2 regions of the Bacillus sp. NPDC094064 genome follow, and region 1 is predicted to be linked to the other one. Evidence: riboswitches for the same ligand, from Rfam matches in the RefSeq annotation. Region 1 holds a riboswitch; the other holds the start of a gene.
What was found. Region 1 has a riboswitch for thiamine pyrophosphate ahead of tenA (thiaminase II). Riboswitches for the same ligand answer to the same signal wherever they lie in the genome.
Positions count from the first base shown of each region.

Region 2: linked by a shared signal. The riboswitch ahead of ACQKNI_RS21165 (MTH1187 family thiamine-binding protein) and the one ahead of tenA (thiaminase II) in region 1 are both predicted to bind thiamine pyrophosphate.

Region 1 is NZ_JBNNUI010000001.1:762,475-766,834, forward strand. It holds gene ACQKNI_RS04135 (ABC transporter permease) at 108-722, opposite strand; gene tenA (thiaminase II) at 978-1,667, opposite strand; TPP riboswitch at 1,791-1,896, opposite strand; gene ddlB (D-alanine--D-alanine ligase) at 1,970-2,884, opposite strand; gene ACQKNI_RS04150 (PLP-dependent aminotransferase family protein) at 2,889-4,337, opposite strand.
Region 2 is NZ_JBNNUI010000010.1:90,555-94,914, forward strand. It holds gene ACQKNI_RS21150 (ABC transporter ATP-binding protein) at 1-339, opposite strand, end outside; gene ACQKNI_RS21155 (ABC transporter substrate-binding protein) at 336-1,334, opposite strand; gene ACQKNI_RS21160 (ABC transporter permease) at 1,331-2,104, opposite strand; gene ACQKNI_RS21165 (MTH1187 family thiamine-binding protein) at 2,076-2,396, opposite strand; TPP riboswitch at 2,498-2,599, opposite strand; gene ACQKNI_RS21170 (methyl-accepting chemotaxis protein) at 2,661-4,360, opposite strand, start outside.

The DNA of each region.
Region 1 (4,360 bases):
CCCCGGAAACGTCCCCTTTTTCTCGAAAAAAAGACCTGCATGCATGCAGGTCAAATATAAATTAGGGAATGTCCTTAGAAAAAATTACTGATGAAATTTCATATCACTTATGCTTTTGGAGACGGAAATCTTGCAGCTTCAAAATGCGTACTGTTTTCTACATTAGAAATAACTCCAGCTGCGCTACTTTGTGCAAAAATCTCGACTAAATCCCCTGCATTCAATTGAATGATTGATGAAACAGCAACGACATTGGCAAAGTTTATTGGACCAAAAAAGTCATTATCTATTGCAATTGCTGGATTTCCATTAACACGAATTTCTACCCGCGCTCTATAATTTACGTTTATGTTATTCGGAATAAAAGCAATCGTTCCAATAACAGAATAAACGCCTCTTGTCTTTGGAATAAAAATTGATGTAGCTGGATTATACTCATTCGCTAAATCAAATTGTTCATTTTGGAATAATACTTTAACAAAAGTATCAGCTGGAACATTTTGGCTTCCTGTTTTTATAGCTCTAAAAGCAGACGCCCTTACAAGCTTCTCCCCTTTATCATCACAACAATCCACTTTCACATGAACCCAAGGGTTTTCCTCATGCTTTTTATCACATTTTTCATAATATCCATCATATTTGTCATAACACTTACTACTTTTTTGACAATCATGATATTTCTTTTTGTAACTCTTACAATTTTCACCATAAGAATAGGACATACTAACATCTCCTTTCAAATTTATTACTATATATTATGTAAGATAGATTTAAAAAGTTTGGACGAGCTTTTACTATTTTTAATAGAATTAAAAAAATCCCACCATTTTGTGGGGAAGGAAACAATAAAATGTATAAATGTTAATAACCGTAATTCCCCCATATAATTCTTACTTCCTTTTCTCATTTCTCTTGATCATCAAAAAACTATAAAAAAAGGTATTGTCTATACCTATGTATAGCAATACCTCTACTCTTTATCCAATTACATCTTTTACGTCTGTATCCACTGGCCACTTTTCTAAAGTATAAGCCATTTCCCAAAATGAATATTCATATTGACTACTAATAATAAAATGCTGTTTCATACGGTTACGATCTGCCTCTGTTACTGTCTCAGCTATAGCATCTAACCGAGCGATCTGTTCCTCAACTAACGTACGGAACCAATCAGATCCATAAGCAGAAATCCATTCTTGATAAATTGGCTCTTCAGGTTGACACACTTTTAAACGTTCACCAATTTCATAATATAACCAGTAGCAAGGTAAAATTGCTGCAATAATATCCCCTAAATGTCCTTCGTACGCAGCTCGATACATATGTGAAGTATACGCATATGCGGTTGGCGCAGGGATAAAATGATCTTTTTCTTCTTTTGTAATCCCTAGCTTTTTGGCAAAATTCTCATGTAATGATAATTCCGCCTCATACGTATTTTGAGCATGGTGCGCCATACGGGCAGTTATTTCTAATTCAAGAGCTTTTGCAGCTCCTAACGCTTGTACTCTAGCAAAATGACTCAAATAATATGAATCTTGAAGCACATAATAGCGAAAACTAGCTAAATCTAACGTTCCCTCTCCAAGTTTTTTTACAAAAGGATGATTAAAACTAGCTTCCCAAATTGAATCTACTTCTTTACGTAATGATTGTGAAAAAGTCATTTAAATCCCTCCAATAATTTATAAAACATACGTATTTACCCACAATTATTAAATCTATAAAACAAAAAAACTTTCTTTACAGGCGTAAAGAAAGTGAAATTGACAGTATTTATTCATTAAATAGCAACGTCTTTCCCACTTCCCTACGCTGGCATTAACCAGATCAGGTACTAAGAGTCTCAAAATCCCATTTGATCTCAGCCTATAAAAGGCCCCCCTAGTGGATAAATATTTAGTTATCGTATTGTAATTATCATAGCATACTTCGTGGAACTATCAAAAGTTTTAATTGCGCAATTATCTTAAAAACCTTCTTCTTTCCTCACTTTTAATGAAGTTTCAATTATCATATCTAATAGTTTACTATAATTAATCCCCGCAGCATCTGCACTTTTTGGCAGTAAACTTGATTGTGTCATCCCTGGTAACGTATTAATCTCCATTACATATGGAATTCCGTCCTTCACCATCATATCAACTCTTGCATAAACACTACATTTTAATGCTTTATAACAAGCCAGTGACGCCTTATTTACACGTTCCTTAATTTCAGCTGGAAGTTCGATCACCTCTTCAATTGTACTAGCATCATCATATTTTGCATTGTAATCAAAGAATTCAGCTGCATGTCGAATCGAGATGATAGGTAACTGTTTTCCATCAAAAATGGAACATGTAATCTCTTCACCCTTTATATACTTCTCAATTACTACTTCTGAATCCCATTCAAATACAGTTTCCAGCATTGAAATCAATTCATTTTTATTATAGACGATTTTCACTCCAACACTCGAACCACCAGAGTTAGGTTTTACCACTAACGGAAATCCTAACTTCTCTAACTCTTCAAGGTTTAGATCCTCCATTTTTGTAAGTTCAATCCAATCGGGTGTTTCTACTCCTTCATAACGTAAAATCTTTTTTGAAAGATTTTTGTCCATACATATACCGCTAGATAACATATTGCTACCGCTATAAGGAATACCTAAACTCTCAAGCGTCCCTTGAACCGTACCATCTTCTCCGTATTTTCCGTGTAATGCTAACAATGCAAAATCAATGTCTTTCGCTTTTTCAATTAAATCCATTTTTTCATTTAACGTAATTGGAACGATTTCATACTTACTTTTATCTAAATGTGCAATCATTTCATTTCCAGTCATAATTGATACTTGTTTTTCAGAGGATACTCCTCCCATAATAACGCCAATTCTCATCTTCTCAACTCCAAGTTTCATTTTTTAATGTATCACCAATTATTTGAATCCCGCTAACTATTTCCTTTTCTTTCAAACGTGAAAATCCTAATCGGAAAGTGTTCGCTCCTCCTCCGTCAGAATAAAAAACATCTCCTGGAGAAAACGTAACTCCTTTCTCAAAACACTTTTGTAAAAGTTTTCGGGCATTAATATGCTCTTCTAGTTCTATAAATAAATGAAGTCCACCGTCTCCAGTCATTCTTTTAAACGGAATGTACTGATTGCACGCTCCAACAGCTAACTCATATTTTTTCTTATAAACAGACCTTGCCTTTTTTAAATATTTTTCAAAATATCCTTCATGTAAATATTGAAATAAAACAGCTTGATCTAACGTAGATGTGTGAATCGTTCTCGCTCTTTTTACACTTTCTAAATAATGAATTAGCTCTTTATCTGCGATAATCCAGCCTACACGTAACCCGGGAAAAAGTACCTTTGAAAAGCTACTAATATAAATGACATTATTACCAGCTCCAGCAAAAGTTAATAACGGTGCTAAATGTGAACCTGAATAACGCAATTCTTCATTAAACCCATCTTCTATAATAGGAATCTTATATTTTGAAAATAGTCTCATTAGTTCCGTTCTTTTCTCTGAACTCGTAACTATACCGGTTGGATTATGATAAGAAGGAATTAAATACGCAAAATCAAAATCCATTTCACGTAAACTTTTTTCTACTTCGTGCGTATCAATACCATCATCATTCATATCAATCCCATGAACTTCAAGTCCATGCAAGCGAAAAAGCTTCAGTGCAGCATGGTGAGTTGGATTCTCACAAATAACACGCCCTGATTTCTTTGATAAAGAAGAGAGTACAATATCTAATCCTTCTGTAAATCCATTTGTAATTAAAATATCTTTGTTCGAAATATCTACACCTTTCATTTCCATATAATGAAGTAGATAATTCATTAAAGGTCGATAACCTTTTGCATATCCGTAATTCAATACGATATCCCCTTCAATGGACATACGAGTAAGAAAAGCTCTTTTGAAATTTTCAACATCAAATAGCTTTTCATCTGGTGCTATACTATTAAAAACAATCATTCCTTTTTCCCAGCGAACTCCATGTTTCATTAAATCTAATTCATCCGCTAATGCGGTAACTGTATTAAGTTTATTTTTCCAATCTATTTCAACAGACGAAGTGTTAGAAATATCCACCTTCGCAACAAAGTTCCCTTTTCCTTTAACTGCATAAATGAGCCCTTCTTGTTCTAAATCCGCATAAGCAGAGAGTACTGTATTTCTGCTCACTGATAATAATTCACTCAGTTCCCTTGTTGATGGGATTTTTTGGTTCCCTAACAAATGCCCTTTCATAATCATCTTTTTCAAATAATCCTTTAATTGAATATAAACGGGACGATCTTTTACAACTTTAAAATCCTTAAACAATTCCTTACCCCCTGCAATTATTT
Region 2 (4,360 bases), on a different contig from region 1:
CGCTTCCATTCCTTCTGTTAATCTTTGTTTTTTAGGTTTCCCTTCAATCTCCAATGGAAGGACAATATTTTGCAAAGCAGATCGCCACGGCAGCAATAAATCTTGTTGTGGCATATAACTTACAACATCTTGTTTTCTTACATGTTCCTCGTTATAAAATACCTCTCCACTCGTTGGTTCTTCCACACTCGCAATCATATTTAACAATGTGCTTTTCCCACAACCACTTGGACCTACAAAAGAGACAAACTCTCCCTCCTGTATAGAGGCACTAATATCCGCTAATACATTCTTTCCATCGAAAGATTTCACAATATCTTTTATTTGTAATCCGCTCATTTTTCACTTGGAAGGAATTCATTTGTAAAGGCATCTTTTACATCGATTTTCTTTTTAATAACTTTGTTGTCATATAAGAAATTCATGTAATTCGTCCAAACTTCTTCCTTCTGTACTCCCCACGCTTTAGCATCATCTTGATACTTTGTACTTAACCATTTTTGACTTTCTTGTACTAACTCTTTATTTATATCTGGAACAGCTTTAATTAAAATATCCGCCGCTTCTTTCGGTTCTTTAATTGCAAAATTATAACCTTCTGTCGTTGCGGTCATAAACTTTTTCACAAAATCTTTGTCTTGCTTCGTATGTTTTTCACTCGTAATAATAACCGGACTATAGAAATCAAGCGCTGGATCTAAATCTTTTACCATAATCGTATTTAACTCTTTTCCTTGACGCTTCGCTTCAATTCCATCCCATCCGTAATAAATCCATTCGAAATCTGCATCTCGGCCAATTGATCTAAAGAAATCAGTTTGCCCTAAAATGATTTTTTCAACTTTATTAAAATCAGCTTGATGCTTATCCATAATTGTTTTTAACGTCGCTTCTTCCGCTGGTCCTCCCCAGCCTCCGTAACGTTTACCTTCAAAATCCTTCGGTGACGTCATATTATCTTTTTTTAGCGATGCAAAAGCAGACGTGTTATGCTGAATAATCGCTCCTACAGACACAACAGGAATCCCTTCCACACGAGCTAATGTGACATTTTCTTGTGCACTTATTGCGAAATCAGCTTTTCCTGAAGCTATCATTTGCTCCGCTGTCACATTATCACCTGGCTGGATAATTTCTACATCTAACCCTTGTTTTTTGTAATAATCCTTCGCTTTCGCTACATATAAACCGGTATGATTCGTATTTGGAAACCAATCTAATACTACTTTTACTTTTTGATCTTTACTTGCACTTTCTTCTTTCTTCGCCGGATTACATCCAGCCACCCCTACTGCTAATAAAGCAGCTAACATCACTTTTAAACCCTTTTTCATTTCCTACCGTCCTTTCTATATATCCATGGTGCTATTATTCTTGCCATAAACTCCACGATAAAATACAGACATAGTGTCACCATGACGATAATCGCTGCAACACCAAATACTCGGGCAGTTAAAAAGGATTTTGTTGCTCTCGTAAGCATAACCCCTAACCCTTCACTTGCACCGAGCCATTCTCCGATAATTGCCCCCATTACGCTATATGTAACTGCAATTTTTAAGCCTGAAAAAAAGTATGGGAGCACTGCTGGAAACTTTACTTTTTGGTAAACTTGCCATTTCGTTGCTTTCATCGTTTGCAACAATTTCAACATGTTTTTATCTACTGTTTGAAAACCTTCTAAAATGCTAAGCGCAATTGGGAAGAAACAAACGAGTATGACTACCATTACTTTCGGCAACATCCCATATCCAAACCAAATAATAAATAAGGGCGCAAGTACAACGATTGGAATTGTTTGCGAAATAACGAGTAACGGATTTATTAAAATACGAAGTAAAGGGATAACGTCCATAAGAATTGCAATGCTCGTCCCGAGTAAAATCGCAAAAAACAGTCCGATTATAACTTCCTGCAGCGTTTGCATCGTATTTGGTAATAGTAAATCTTTCATCCCAATTAATTCTTGAACAATGGCAGAAGGCTTTGGCAAAATCCACGGTTCAATTTTAAATAATGAAACAGATCCTTCCCATATTGCAATGAGAAGGATAAGCCAAATAGTTGTAATTAGTTTAGATTGCTTCTGGTTTTGCATATTCATCACGGTACTTCCAAACCTTTTCATCTATCGTTACACCAGTGCTTGGACGATAATGGATTTTAATCGAAGTAATCACTTCTTCTGCTCCAGCATCGACGCATGCTTGCTGTGCACGTTTCACGACATCAAGAAGTACATCTAATTCTCCTTCCAGCGTTGTTTCCATTGCTCCTACTTCATAACGAACTCCCGATTGTTGCACAACTTCAATTGCTTTATCAACAACAGAATATACATCTTTGTTCTTCGCTTGCGGTACTACTGAAAATGACATTGTAACTTGTTGTGACATAATAAATTCCTCCTTAAATATAACTTTTCCAAAAAAAGAAAAGGCTTTCCTACCATGTAGGAAAGCCTTGTATACAAGTTATTCTATAATAACTTATGCTACATCACTTTAAAGTAACTCCCTACGCTGGCATTATCCAGATCAGGTTGAGGGTCGATGTATACTTACATCCTCTCAGCCAATTGGCTCCCCGGTTCTTAATTCGTTTTCATTGTAGCATGATTTATTTTATTGAACAAACAAAAGCGTGCATAATCATTTCATTTAACTTTTAAATTCCCCAATTAATTCTTGTAACTCCTGTGAAAGCCAGCTTAAAGAAGTAGCTAATTCGGCAATATCTTGTACAGACATTTCCTGTTCTTTCATACTCTCTTCAATATTACTACTATTCGCATACGTATTTGCGATATGTGATAGTTCATTTACAACACGAACAATATTTTGGCTATTTTGCAGTATATCACTTGAATTGCTAGAAACAGTTCTAACTTGATTTGTAACAGATTGTGCTGATTTTGAAATTTTTTCAAAGAAGGAGCCACTACTTTGAACGAGCGTAATTCCAGACTCTACCTCTTTTGAACCTTTTTGCATTGAAACAACAGCTTCTTCCGTTTCAGCTTGTGTTTCCCCTATTAATTTTGCTATATCTTTTGCTGATGCTTCCGTTTGTTCTGCTAATTTACGCACTTCATCGGCAACAACAGCAAACCCTCTTCCAGCCGCTCCAGCACGTGAAGCTTCAATAGAAGCATTTAAAGCTAATAAATTTGTTTGATTTGAAATGCCAGTAATTACAGTTACAATATCACTAATTTCTTTTGATCTTGTTTCCAACGAATAAATAATTGAAGATAAATCTTGTACTGCATTTTGTATTATGCCCATTTGATTAATCGCCTGTTCAATAACACCATTTCCTTCTACTGAATGATGCTCCATACCTTCAGATGCTATCGCCATTTGTTTTGCAGCATTCGTTATCTCTTCCATCTTATCTTCCATTTCATATACAATACCTAAATACTGTTGTACTGAAGTTTCTTGAGACTGAGCGCCAGCTCTTAACCCAACCATAGAACTTACGATTTCTTGAACTGCCATACTATTCTCTTTCGTACTCGCTGACAATTCTTGTGAAGATGAGGAAACCTGTTCTGCTGTCTGCTTCACTTTATCTACAATTCCTTTAAACTTCTCGATGGTATTATTAAAATACGCATTAATAATACCAATATCATCTGGTCTTTCCTCTAATTTAACACTTAAATCACCTTCACCGACTTTGCGCAATCCTTCACGCAAATCTCGCAATGGAGCAAGTGCATTACGTACAATTAAGAATTGAATAACAGTTGCAATTAAAACAGAAATACAAATAAACATTAAACCTTGTATAATGAATTTTCCCTTTGTACTAGGAACAATAGAGGCATCTACATCCGCTGCAACAATCGCCACAATATTATCGTCTCCATCTTTAATTGGCTCTAATATCGTTACCCATGATCCTAATGCGTCTTCATATACTACTGTCATGTTTGCTTTTTTCGTGCTCATTACCTTATCATATGCTTTCATCCAAAGATCTGGTTGTTTATAATAGTCTCCCGGCTTTACTTCAACAACATTTGCTAAGCCTGTAGACAAGCCAACGATTTGTAACTCGCCTTTTTCATTTTCTTTTGCTCCCACAATATACGTTTGTCCAACACTGTTCAATTCTTCCGTTGATTCATCTAATTTCTCTGTTAACTTCTCTCTCTTTTCTCTTTCTGCCGCTGGGTCTTTTGCAACATCTCTCACTATCTCTTCGTCTAATTTATGTAATACCGTATCTCCTGTTTCAAAAGAATGCCTTTCAAATATAGACATCATACTATTTTGAAACATGTTAAAACTTAACGCTCCCATAGTACCAACAAGCGTCAAAATAACTAACACCGTTAACAATACATTTT